Regions from separate parts of the Rouxiella sp. Mn2063 genome, predicted to be linked through region 2. Evidence: predicted binding sites of a transcription regulator. Region 2 holds the regulator's gene; each other region holds the start of a gene.
The links. The regulator Fur, encoded in region 2, represses iron uptake genes when iron is present. The targets are predictions, from matches to a motif close to ATAATAATGAGAACNACTATCAA.

Region 1 (3,187 bases), on a different contig from region 2:
TACTCCCGCGAGCATCAACAATAGTCGAGATGGTTCGACAGAGACGCCAAGGGCACAGGCAGTATCATCGCCCATTTCTAAGAGCTTCATGCGTCGCGACAACAGCAGCGCCATCAGTAATGCAATAACAATCAGGCCAATCACCGGCGCGCTTTTGGCCCAGGTGATGCCGTTTAGCGAGCCGGCGTTCCATAGCCCGGCGCTGAGTGCCGACTCGAGCGAGGCGCTGATCAACAGCCAGGTATTTCCCGCCATAAACAGGGCACGCACGGCAATGCCCACGATAATCAACCGGAAGGTTTCTACACCGTTGCGCCAGGCCAATAGATAAACAATAGCGGCGGTGAAAATACCGCCAACCATCGCACCCGTTGTGATGCCGGCGATCCCGCTGTTAAACAACACCAGCGCGATCAGTACGCCGCTGTAGGCACCGCTATTGAAACCAATAACATCAGGGCTACCGAGGGGATTACGCATCAGCGATTGGAAAATAGCGCCGCTCACGCCTAAGGCCGCGCCAATGATCAGCGCCATGCTTACGCGCGGTAAACGCCATTGGTTGACGATCACTGAGAAATTACGCGGGCCTTCGCCACGCAGTGCATCAATCACCTGAGTTGCGCTTAACGACAATGTGCCGGTTCCCAGCGCATAAACTGCTAGCAGCAAGCAGATACACAGCAGCATAAGTGCAATAAGCCACTGGCGTGAGAGAACCTGACGAGGCGCGGATATCGCAGGGCGAGTAGTGAGTATTGTCACAATTAGCCCCTTCGCAGCATGGAACGCTGACGCACCAGAATAATCAGCACTGGCGCACCAAGCAGCGCGGTAATAATTGACACTCTTAACTCACCGGCCACCAACAAGCGGCCAACGATATCCGCGGTCAGTAATAAGATCGGGGTCAATAATAGCGTCCAGGGTAATGCCCAGCGCAAGTCTGGACCGGCTAAACGGCGGGCAATATGCGGCATCATCAAGCCGATAAAGGCGATAGGCCCAACGGCAGCGGTTGCTCCACCACACAACAGTGTTACCGCCAGCAGCCCGGCTAGTTGTGTGCCTGCGATACGGGTTCCCAACGCGGTTGCCAGTTCGCTTCCCATACTTAATGTATTTAATGCACGGGTCATACCTAAGGCAATCAGTGCGCCGAGGATAATCGGCGGCGTCACTGTACGAACTACCGCCATATTACGAATATCCAGCGAGCCAGCCTGCCAGAAGCGCAGCTGATCAAAAACCTGCGGGTTGAGCAACGAAATACCCGATGACATCCCTTCGAGTACTGCCCCCAACGCCACGCCTGCCAGCGTCAAACGTATTGGGTTGAGCCGCCCACCACCGATAGCGCCGATCATTGCGACGAGTAATGTGGCTAACATCGCGCCGACAAAGGCAAACCATAAATAGTGGCCAACGTCTGTGGCACCAAAGAAAGCAATACCGATCACTACGGCAAAACTTGCACCGGCGTTGACGCCAAGAATGCCAGGATCGGCCAGCGGGTTTCGGGTAAGGGTTTGCATTAATACGCCAGACAGACCTAGCGCGATACCGGCTAAAATACCTGCCAGCGTGCGTGGAATGCGAGCATCGCTGACGATGACACAGTCGGCACTGTTACAAGTGCCGTTCAGCGCAGAAAGCACCGTTGCAAATGGAATAGACTTTGCGCCAATAGAGAGGCTGAGTACCACGACGCAAAATAATAGAACGGCAGCCAATAACATGCCGCCGACTTGATGCCAGCTGGAACGGGTGGGGCGCGTTAATGTGGACGCAATTTGAGAAGACGGCGGCAGAGTTCCTCTGCGTAAAAGCCTAACCATGGCAACCTGTTATATCAAATTGAATGATAATGATATTTATTATCGTTATTGATTGTATTTGTCTATGGTAACATGACTTATCGACTTAATGCAGCCTTCGCGCTGTGCCTTTTCACCCGTTGTTATGGGAATGCTATGGATAAGCCCTCGATTTTACTCAATTTTGGTCTGCTAAAAACCCACCCTGACTTTCGTGCGGTCTTCTGTGCTCGCTTCATCTCTATTGTGGCGTTAGGCATGCTCGCTATCGCCTTACCGGTACAAATACAGGCGATGACTGGCTCGACGATGTTAGTGGGTCTGTCGGTAACGTTAGCGGGATGCGGTATGTTCATCGGTCTGTTAATGGGCGGTGTTATGGCGGATCGCTATGAGCGCCGTCGATTGATCCTGTTTGCACGATCTACCTGCGGTATCGGCTTTATTGGTTTATGTATCAACGCACTTTTGCCGACGCCCTCGCTAGTGGTGATTTATCTGTTATCTGTATGGGACGGTTTTTTTGGTGCCGTGGGGGTCACCGCGCTATTGGCAGCTACGCCAGCTTTAGTGGGGCGAGAGAATATGGTGCAAGCCGGGGCGTTGAGTATGTTAACCGTGCGCTTTGGCTCTATTTTATCGCCCGCGATCGGTGGTCTGGTGATTGCCAGCGGCGGCGTGGCGTGGAATTACGCCTTAGCAGCGATAGGGACGGCATTAACCGTATTGCAATTGTTACGCCTGCCACAGCTCCCTCCGCCGCCACAACCGCGTGAACACCCGTTAAGAGCGCTGATTAATGGTGTCGGTTTTCTATTCCAAAACAAAGTTGTAGGAATGGTTGCCCTCATCGGCGCATTGTTAACCATGGCCAGCGCCGTGCGGGTGCTTTATCCGGCGATAGCGCAAATCTGGCAAATAGATACGGCGCATCTGGGTTATATGTACGCGGCGGTACCGCTTGGGGCGGCGATTGGAGCTTTCACCAGTGGACGGATTTCGCATTCCGCTCGCCCTGGCTGGATGATGTTGATCACGGCGATTGCCGCATTTGTTGCCGTTGGGCTATTTGGTTTGATGCCTTGGTATGGTTTGGCCCTGCTCTGTCTGGTGGCATTCGGTTATCTCAGTGCCATTAACTCATTGCTGCAATATGCGCTGATCCAGAATCTGACGCCGGATCATTTCCTCGGGCGGGTAAACGGCTTATGGACAGCGCAGAACGTGACGGGCGATGCATTTGGTGCATTATTATTGGGGGCGATGGGATCGTTGATGTTGCCGGTATACAGCTCAACAAGTTTTGGTTTTGGTGCAGCCTTACTTGGCGTGGTACTGATTTTTGTCATGGGCTCGTTGCGTCGGGTTGG
Region 2 (3,187 bases):
CCATTTTGCTATCGAAGTGAGCAAAATGGTCAACGATCACGGCATTGAGAAGATGCAGGCCTGGCAAGATGGTCTGAAAGATGCAAAAGACTCTAAGGCATTTGCCACTAAGCGCGTTGGAGTGAACTTCTGGGATGCGCTGTACTGGGGCGGTTTCGATAGCGTCAATGACTGGGCCAATAAAGGCTATGAAGTCACTATCTCCAATCCAGATTATGTCTACTTCGATCACCCTTACGAAGTGAACCCGCAAGAGCGTGGTTACTACTGGGGAACGCGCTTTAGCGACGAAGCGAAAGTCTTTAGCTTCGCCCCTGATAACCTGCCGCAAAATGCGGAAACATCGGTCGATCGTGATGGTAACGCTTTTGAAGCCAAGAGCGATAAACCTTGGCCGGGGGCTTTCGGGCTTTCTGGACAATCCTGGAGCGAGACAGTGCGTACCGACCAGCAGATGGAATATATGATTTATCCACGTATGTTGCCATTGGCTGAACGCGCATGGCACCGTGCTGAATGGGAGCTGGATTACCAAGCAGGCAGAAACTTCTCTGGCGGTAAAACCCACTTTGTTAATACCCAGGCGTTGGCTACTGATTGGATGCGTTTCGCCAACTTAATGGGGCAGCGTGAATTGCCGAAAATGGATAAAGCGGAGATTGGTTACCGTTTGCCAGTACCAGGAGCACGTATTGTTGATAAACAGTTGGTTGCTAATATTGCTTTGCCAGGTTTAGCGATTGAGTATTCGCAAGATGCAGGTAAACAGTGGCAGCATTATGACGATAACGTTCGTCCTCAGGTGCTGGGAGAAGTTTGGGTGCGTTCGGCCAGCGCCGACGGCAAGCGTTTTAGCCGCGAGGAGCGAGTGGACATCATCCAATAAACGAAGGTCTTAGCTTCAATCATCACAAACGCAGGCCTCGAATTTCGGGCCTGTGTTTTTTTGCGGGCAATAACGAATAAATAACGGGCATAAAAAAACCGCTTTTCAGCGGTTAATCTGTTAAGAATTAGGCGAGTACTTTCTTTCTCACTTTGCCTTAAATCTTATTTAGCCTTCACCGTGCAATGTGTCGTCTTCGCGGCAATCGCCAAGTTCACAGTGACCGTAGAGATAAAGACTATGGTTAGTCAGCTTAATTCCATGTTTCTTGGCAATTTCGCGTTGGCGAGCTTCAATATACTCGTCTCTGAACTCAATAACGCGGCCACAATCTAAGCAGATCAAGTGATCGTGATGATGTTGCTGGGTCAATTCAAATACAGACTTACCACCTTCGAAATTGTGGCGAGTCACGATACCAGCGTCGTCGAATTGGTTCAGCACGCGGTAAACCGTTGCCAGGCCAATTTCTTCGCCCATATCAATAAGTTCTTTATAAAGATCTTCCGCGCTGACGTGGTGACCAGCTGGAGCTTGCAGCACTTCCAGAATTTTCAGTCGTGGAAGCGTGACTTTTAGGCCGGCTTTCTTCAGTGCGGTGTTGTTGTCAGTCATGCGGATTCAGTCCTGTCACTATGCTAATCAAGTTGAGGCAAAAGCCTTTGGCATCGGTTGGCACAAAAATTAACGTTTTGTTATAGGATTGTCGAGCTATAGCAAAACGGTGGGCTGTTAAAAACGATCGTTTACGTCAGACATGCTGGTGGCCGAACTGACTTACTCGATAAAACAGATGTACTAAGTGTACCTTGATACGTGGAAAAGTCACAATTTTGTTGCTGTTAAATTGTTAATTGCAGTAATAGTTTTTACCCCTTAAATGTTAAGGGGTAAATCAGTTTATGCTGTGCTTATCAGCCGATAATTTCAGATAAACTTAACTCTTCGGTGATTTGTTTCACCCAAGCTTCAACACGTTCGTTGGTTAATTCTGGCTGGCGGTCTTCATCGATAGCTAATCCAATGAAGTGAGTATCATCGGCCAAACCTTTTGAGGCTTCATAGTGATAACCTTCGGTTGGCCAGTGGCCAACGATGACGGCGCCGCGTGGCTCGATAATATCGCGCACTGTGCCCATCGCATCACAGAAGTATTCCGCATAGTCTTCCTGGTCGCCACAGCCAAATAACGCGACCAATTTACCTTCGAAATCAATTTCTTCGAGTGTAGGGAAGAAGTCATCCCAGTCACACTGCGCTTCACCGTAATACCAAGTCGGTATACCAATCAGCAAAATATCAAACTTCTCCAGATCTTCCTTAGTGCTTTTAGCGATGTCGTGAACTTCCACTACATCTTTGCCTAATTGTTTCTGGATCATTTTAGCGATGTTTTCAGTGTTACCTGTATCGGACCCAAAGAAGATACCTACTACGGCCATAAGTTTACCCAACCTCTTGTTCTTAATTAGTTCCTGGCAAAGTCATTTACTTTTTCAGGGGCACATGCGGAGGATGATAGCAAACTCACCAAGGAGATAACATGCCCGCATTCCACCGATTAATAAGAGGGCATTTTATCGGGCAATAAAGGGAAGTGTTATCGCCTTTGTGTGCTCTTTCGGGTGGAACAATTAGTCATGCAAATCGCTAAGATGTGCTAATAGCAACTCTTCGATAAGTTCACTACGACTGATATTTCGCTGTTCTGCCAACTTGTTCAGTGTATCAACAGCTTCAGCATTAATTTTTAGCTCTACGCGTCGCAAACCGTTAACTTTGTCACGGCGGAGCTGATTGCGCTTGTTAATCCTGAGCTGTTCATCACGGGAAAGCGGATTCGTTTTTGGACGCCCCGGACGGCGATCCTCAGCAAACAGATCAATCGTCGTGCGGTCCAGTTGTTCTTTTGCCATAGGTAAGCGGTACAACTAGGGAAGTTATATCAAAAGGCAGCATGCTGACTGTTGATTAGATGGTTAACACATTTCGGGCTGATATACCGGTCGATTTTCAAGATGCGAGGTAGCTTTCGCTTAACCGCTTCTTGGCATGACGTTGGTATAAACCCTAAACCAATTTAGCTTCTGCGCCCCATACCAAAAGAGCCGTCGGGGCGGCAAAATTACAGCGCGCAATCATACCCTAGCCGCACTGGCGTTCACAACGTCTAACTGCGCTGATATCAAGCTAAGTTGTTATGTTTAGCCGCTTTTTTGAGCGTTCAAACCACAGTGAAGCGATGAGAACAATGGCTGTACGTTTAATCGACATCAATGAAGCGATGAATCGCACGTAAAA
Region 3 (3,187 bases), on a different contig from region 2:
GCTCAGTGCGGCGATCCGCGCCTATCTGGCGGATCTCGGGCAGGACGGCTTAAGTGATTCGGATGCTGACAGGGCACAAGAGATCTTGATGTTTGTGATCAACGTTGAACATGCCGGAGACATCCTGGCGAGCAGCCTGACGCAATTGGCAACGCGCCGCTCGCGCCGCAGCGAAGTGTTTAATGAGTTTGAATTAAACAATATCCGCCTATTGCATTGGGAGATCCTCACTAGCCTGCGCATGGCGGTCACGGCGTTTCTCGGTGAAGACCTACATGCGGCGCAGCAACTGGTGGCACGCAAAGAAGTGATTCGCCAATTAGAGGCTTCTGCCAGCCGCGAACACTTTAAAACCTTGCGTGAAGATAAAAATGCCTGGGCCGAATCTGGAGATATTTTCCAGCGCGTGCTGCGTGATTACCGCCGTGTACATCATCACATTGCGGCCGTGGCGTACCCGGTCATTGACCGTTTGGGTGGGGTAGTCAAGGACAACGCCACCTATGGCGAGAGCGCGTAAAAGAGCATCAACTAAGCAGGTGAGAGTGATTAACAATGAGAATACTAATAACCGCCGGACGATTTTACGCCGATATTAATATCGTCAAGAGAATGCTGGATTTGTACCATGAGGCCAATAGAATCAGCGTCGTCATTCATGGTGGACATCAGTCTTTAGGACCGACGATCGAAAACTGGGCACGCGATGCGGATGCTAATATTGTTCGCTATCCGCCTAATTGGTCGCTACACGGCAAATATGCTGAGGCTAAACGTAACTTGTTTATGCTCGAAGATAGCCAACCTGACGCAATGTTAGTGTTTCCGGGCGGCGAAGATACGGCTGATTTTGTCGATATGGCGAGAAAACGCGGGATAAAAGTCATCGAAACCGACATGTGACAGGCATAGCCAGGGCGGGAAAGCAGTCATACTCTGCTTCCCGCCCTGGTTATTCATATGGGTAAACGTTATTCAGGTGCGTAAATAGCGCTGTGGCGTTTCACCCAAGGATTTTTTAAACATCGAAATAAACGCGCTCGGGCTGTGATAACCCAGCTTGTTGGCAACGGACATCACCGTATCGCCCTGTGCCAATTGCGCGATAGCTTCGGAGAGCCTTAATTGCTGCCGCCAACGGGCAAAGGTCATACCGGTCTGCTCGCGAAATAAACGGGTTAAGGTGCGCGAGCTGGCACCGACTTTATTACCCCAAAAATCCAGCGTGGCATTGTTATCCGGTGTGGCAAGCATCAATTCACAAATGCTGAGTAAACGGCGGTCGGTTGGCAAGGGCAGTTTACACACAGGACTATCAGGGGTATTTTTCAGTTCATCAAATAATAGTGGTACGATTAGCGCCGCGCGAGAGGGATTGGCTGATGTGGCGGTTTGCGCCAATAATAGGTTTTGCAGCAATTCATTCATCAACGGACTGACGTGAAGACTATGGCACTCGGGCCAAAATGCATCGCCGCTGTGTCTGTCCATATACAAATTGAGTACCTGAATATCGCCCAGCGCGTGCAACTCGTGCGGACAGTCCGAAGGCAGCCAGATAGCGCGTAAAGGCCCGAGTGTCCAGGAAGACTGCGGCGTTAGCACACGCACGACACCACGAGTGCAAAACAGCAGTTGTGCCGCCTCATGAGCGTGCCAATTTTCTCGCGATTGGTTGCGATAGAATTTGCTGCTCATCACTAATGTCGGGGCTTGCGCCGGAATTTCCAGACCGTAACCTTTACGCCAAGTTTTGTCCATTTCCAACAATCGCTCATCAGTTGTGATAAATCCGCCGAGTTATGTCTGTTTTGCGTTATTTGATAGCAAAACATCGAGAACATTCTATCCTGCACTCTGTTCAATTAAAAGTTAATGATTATCATTTGTATCCTCATTTTTGCGCTTTCTTTTTTATCGGGGATACACACATGCAGGGGAAATTCGGGTTCAAACCGCGGCCAGTCAGTGCGGCATTGCTTATGGTGCTCGCTGCCTGGCAAACGCAGGCCGCAGAAACGGCGACGGCCAGCGGTGCACCGACGGCTACGACCACCAGCTCTACAGCGCCAGCCAATGCGACGGTGTTGCCGTCGGTCACTGTATCGTCAAATACCAACAATAATGATGCCGATACCTTTGTGGCGAAACAGGCTAGCGGCGCGACGAAAAGCAACCGTCCGCTGTTGGAAACCTCACAGAGCGTATCTGTTGTTACCCAGGCGCAAATTGCTTCCCAGGGGGCACAAAACGTCTCGCAGGCGCTGCGTTATCTTGGCGGCGTACAATCTGAAGCTGGCGGGGCAGATTACCGTTTTGATACCGTGATCGTGCGCGGCTTTAACGCTGATGAATACCTCGATGGTCTGCGTTTGCCGACGGTGACCTATTGGTCACGTCCGAATTACGATGCCTATCTGCTTAACCGTATTGAAGTGATCAAAGGCCCAAACTCGGTGCTTTACGGTCAGGCTAGCCCTGGCGGCGTGGTGAACATGGTCAGCAAGCGCGCTACTGCCGATCCTATCCATGAAATTTATGTCACGACCGGCAACCATAATCTGACAGAAGGCGGTCTTGACCTCTCTGGCGCATTGGATAACGACCAGCATTGGCTGGGACGCGTAACCGCAACGGCCTCGAAAAGCGATACGCAGGTCGATTACACCCAGTACAAACATTACGATATTGCGCCAACCCTGACCTGGCAGCCGGATGACAAAACCAGCCTGACCTTCCTCAGCCAGTTCCGTAAAGATCCCGATGCGGGTTTCTTTAACCAACTGCCGGTGCAAGGCACGTTGGTCAATAACCCGAACGGTAAGATCCCGAGTAATTTCTACGGCGGACAGCCGGGCTTTGATAACTACAGTCGCTCACAAGAGAGCGTTGGTTATGAGTTTATCCATCATTTTGATGATGTCTGGACGCTGGAACAGAACCTGCGTTATATGCAGACTCGCAGCGATTACGCGATGGTTTATCCATTTGGTGTCGTGGCGAATGCACCCGAAGTGCATCGTTACAGCATGCATATCAATGAGAAGCTGAAAGATTTCGATGTTGATACTCGTCTGGGCGCTAAATTTGACACCGGCGCGGTCAAGCACGACATGTTGTTCGGCGTGGATTATGTGCACGATGACCTGACACAAACCTCAGGTTACGGCGATGCTTCAGATCTTAA
Region 4 (3,187 bases), on a different contig from region 2:
AAGCTACCAAACCAATAACTCGCGCTGAGCAAGTGTAATGCATGATTACTACGCTGTACCCAGCCTAACATGCCTTCGTTCATCGCTGCGTGCCCGATCAGCGCTTGGCTAATTAATGACAGAGTCACCAGCAGCAGCACACCTATCTCACGCCCGGGCAACCATTGATTTAGCAACAGCAGCACAGTGAATACTGCTAACAGCATGTGCCAGCGCCAAACCTCACCAAAGGTGGTAGTGAGTACCAATAGCCAGACGTTAAGATTGATACTGTCTTGCCAGCCATTCCCCATCATCCCGGCCTGAATCGCTAACATAGCAATTGCCGTGATTGCCATTGCCCAGACGGATATAGCCACCAACCGCTGGTTTTTAGCCACCAGCAGTTGGGAGAAAGTCTTAGGCGGCAACAACCGGATAAAAACCAAAGAGCCAAATAGCTGCATTAACGAGGCAAAATGGATAAACCGGCAAAGAACAAACAGTGTCGCCAGGCTCATAGTTATTTGACAGTGAAAATGTATTGTCCCTGAGTTTTGTGTCCATCAACGGAAACAACGTGCCATGAAACCTGATATTTACCGCTAGTCAGCGGCGTCGGCAGTGGGATCAGAACTTGAGTGTTGTCTTTTTCTGCGAGGGTGAAAGCACCGGTTTTAACAGGCTTGTTATCTGGGCCGTTCACTTCAACTTTGCTGAAGCTTGGCTCAACGCCTTCGCTGAAGCCTAGGGTTAGCTCAGTTGGAGAGCTGGTCACCACGGCATTAGCCGCCGGGGTTTCAGTTTTCAGGTGTGCATGCGCCATTGCCTGTTGTGAAGCCAGACCAAACAATACAACGCCCGCAGTAGCCAAAATACGCAGTGTAGAAGTAGATTTGTGCGACATGATTTCTCCCTAATTTTGAATTAAAAATGTAACGGCCCGGCAACTTTAACGCAAAGCGCCAGAGCGGTCTGTCAAAATTGTTTTTCGGAGATTTCTAAGGGGAGGAAATACGATGAATTGGCACGAAAAGCTAAAAAAATACCGCGTCTGAAGATCAAACGCGGTAATACAGATACCCACAATAATCGTGTTGTATCCGAGAAGCAAAACGTCGCCTACACGGACACAACGTCAAATGCGGCAGGTCATTAGGACTGTTGACTCTGTCCTACCATACCCTTCAAATCTTTATCAACGAAGAACAGACCATTGCCGGTGTTGCTCACCAAGCTCAGTTTATCCAGCACAGATTTGAACAATGTCTCTTCTTCATGCTGCTCTGCAACATACCATTGCAGGAAGTTGAAGGTTGAATAATCTTTTGAGGTCATCGCCGCATCAACCAATTCGTTGATACGTACAGTGATCAGTTGCTCGTGTTCATAAGTCTGTTGGAACACATCAGCCAGAGAAGCGAAATCAGTTGGCGGTGCGGCAATAGCGCCCAAAACAGGCAACGCTCCGGTATCGCTCAGGTATTTGAACAGACGTTGCATGTGGCCCATCTCTTCTTGAGAATGTTCTCTTAAGAAAGCAGCTGCGCCTTCAAAACCTTTTTCGCTACACCAAGCGCTCATCTGTAAATATAAATTAGCAGAGTAAAACTCAAGGTTAAGCTGGTCATTGAGTTTGGTAATCATTTCTTTCTTAAGCATAACGGCTCCATGAAATTAACTTTCAAGTAATATTCGGCAGGTGACTTACGTCATTTCAGTTATTATGCCAAGTTGAGGATAAAATAAAAACAAATATTTAAAAGCAAAAGCAATAATTTAACCATAAAATTACAACATGTTGATTTTAAAACACTTAATAAACCAACCAAGTTGTTATTGATAATTATTCAATAAAATCACTTTACATTAAAGAGAATCATTCTTATTCCTAATATAATATTTTATATATCCCCTCTTCATTTAAATTATGCCAATAAGAATAAATATAAATGATTGTGAATATCAATTAGATTAATTAAATTCTAAATAATAGCGTTCATTGAATCAATACTAAGACCGTTCACCTGTTGTCATGTGTCTTGTACAATGACGCCAACAATGCCTGTAACGGGCTTTATTCCATACATCACCCAATCAGCAGGAACCGTGAATGAACCGCAACTTAGCTGAAATCAGCAAAGAAGAGATGGATAAGATCAATGTTGATCTGGCCGCGTCCGGCGTAGCATTTAAAGAGCGCTATAACATGCCGGTGGTGGCAGAAATTGCCGAACGTGCGCAACCAGAACACTTACGCGAGTATTTCCGCGAGCGTGTTGCCCACTATCGGGCTGAATCACACAAGTTTTCGCGCCTGCCTTATGAGCCCAAAATGAACTAATACGTTGCAGCCAGAGCGGAAGGAATCACGCCTCCGCTCTGGCCCAAGGAACTACGCGTCAGGTTGCTGCGTTGAGAGGTTAGTTTTGGCATATTGTGACGATTTAAAATTGCTATAAAGCAATGCGATAACAAAAAGAATCGCCTGTAGAATTACAATACAGGGTCCAGTAGCCCCATCAATATGGAAGCTTATCAGAGTACCCACCACACAAGAGAACACGGAAGCGATTGTCGCTACCAGCAACATACGGTCAAAACTGCGGCACAGCATAAAAGCAATGATGCCCGGTGCAATCAGCATCGCAATCACCAGAATCACTCCAACGGCTTGCAACGACGCAACAATGGTCAACGCCAGCAGGCATAATAATCCGTAATGCAATACTCTCACCGGCAAGCCGACCACCCGCGCGTGGTTAGGGTCAAAACAATACAGCATAAAGTCTTTACGTTTTAACAACACCACAGCCAAGGCAAAACCAGCAATCCACAGCGTTTGCTGTAACTCACCATCGGTAATGCCCAAAATATTACCGAATAAAATATGGCTTAAATGTTGATCCGTATCGACTCGGGCAAACAACACTAACCCAAATGCAAACATGCCAGAAAAGACAATACCCATCACCGTATCCTCTTTGACCCGACTATTTTCCTTTAGATAGCCGGTGGCAATCGAGCAGAATATGCCGGAGAGAAAAGCGCCAATGACCAATGGGATGCCCATCACGAAGGCCAAAACAATACCCGGTAAAACCGCGTGTGAGATGGCATCACCCATCAGCGACCAACCCTTCAGCACCAAATAACAGGACAATACGGCGCACACGACGCCTGTCACTATCGCCGCAAGAATCGCTCG

Region 1: entS (enterobactin transporter EntS) is a predicted target of Fur. The motif match lies at 1,862-1,884, and genes of this name have one in related genera.
Region 3: ACL9RG_RS07645 (TonB-dependent siderophore receptor) is a predicted target of Fur. The motif match lies at 1,870-1,892, and genes of this name have one in related genera.
Region 4: ftnA (non-heme ferritin) is a predicted target of Fur. The motif match lies at 1,846-1,868, and genes of this name have one in related genera.

The regions. Positions count from the first base shown of each region.
Region 1 is NZ_JBMOUD010000007.1:220,418-223,604, reverse strand. Features, by position in the region: gene fepG (iron-enterobactin ABC transporter permease) at 1-690, opposite strand, end outside; gene fepD (Fe(3+)-siderophore ABC transporter permease) at 768-1,739, opposite strand; gene entS (enterobactin transporter EntS) at 1,974-3,187, shown strand, end outside.
Region 2 is NZ_JBMOUD010000009.1:51,376-54,562, reverse strand. Features, by position in the region: gene ACL9RG_RS14280 (family 20 glycosylhydrolase) at 1-886, shown strand, start outside; gene fur (ferric iron uptake transcriptional regulator) at 1,055-1,501, opposite strand; gene fldA (flavodoxin FldA) at 1,801-2,328, opposite strand; gene ybfE (LexA regulated protein) at 2,521-2,802, opposite strand; gene ybfF (esterase) at 3,150-3,187, opposite strand, start outside.
Region 3 is NZ_JBMOUD010000004.1:34,593-37,779, reverse strand. Features, by position in the region: gene ACL9RG_RS07660 (Na/Pi cotransporter family protein) at 1-520, shown strand, start outside; gene ACL9RG_RS07655 (SLOG family protein) at 556-903, shown strand; gene ACL9RG_RS07650 (helix-turn-helix domain-containing protein) at 976-1,761, opposite strand; gene ACL9RG_RS07645 (TonB-dependent siderophore receptor) at 1,932-3,187, shown strand, end outside.
Region 4 is NZ_JBMOUD010000003.1:297,991-301,177, reverse strand. Features, by position in the region: gene copD (copper homeostasis membrane protein CopD) at 1-500, opposite strand, end outside; gene copC (copper homeostasis periplasmic binding protein CopC) at 503-889, opposite strand; gene ftnA (non-heme ferritin) at 1,135-1,641, opposite strand; gene ACL9RG_RS06815 (DNA polymerase III subunit theta) at 2,093-2,323, shown strand; gene ACL9RG_RS06810 (metal ABC transporter permease) at 2,375-3,187, opposite strand, start outside.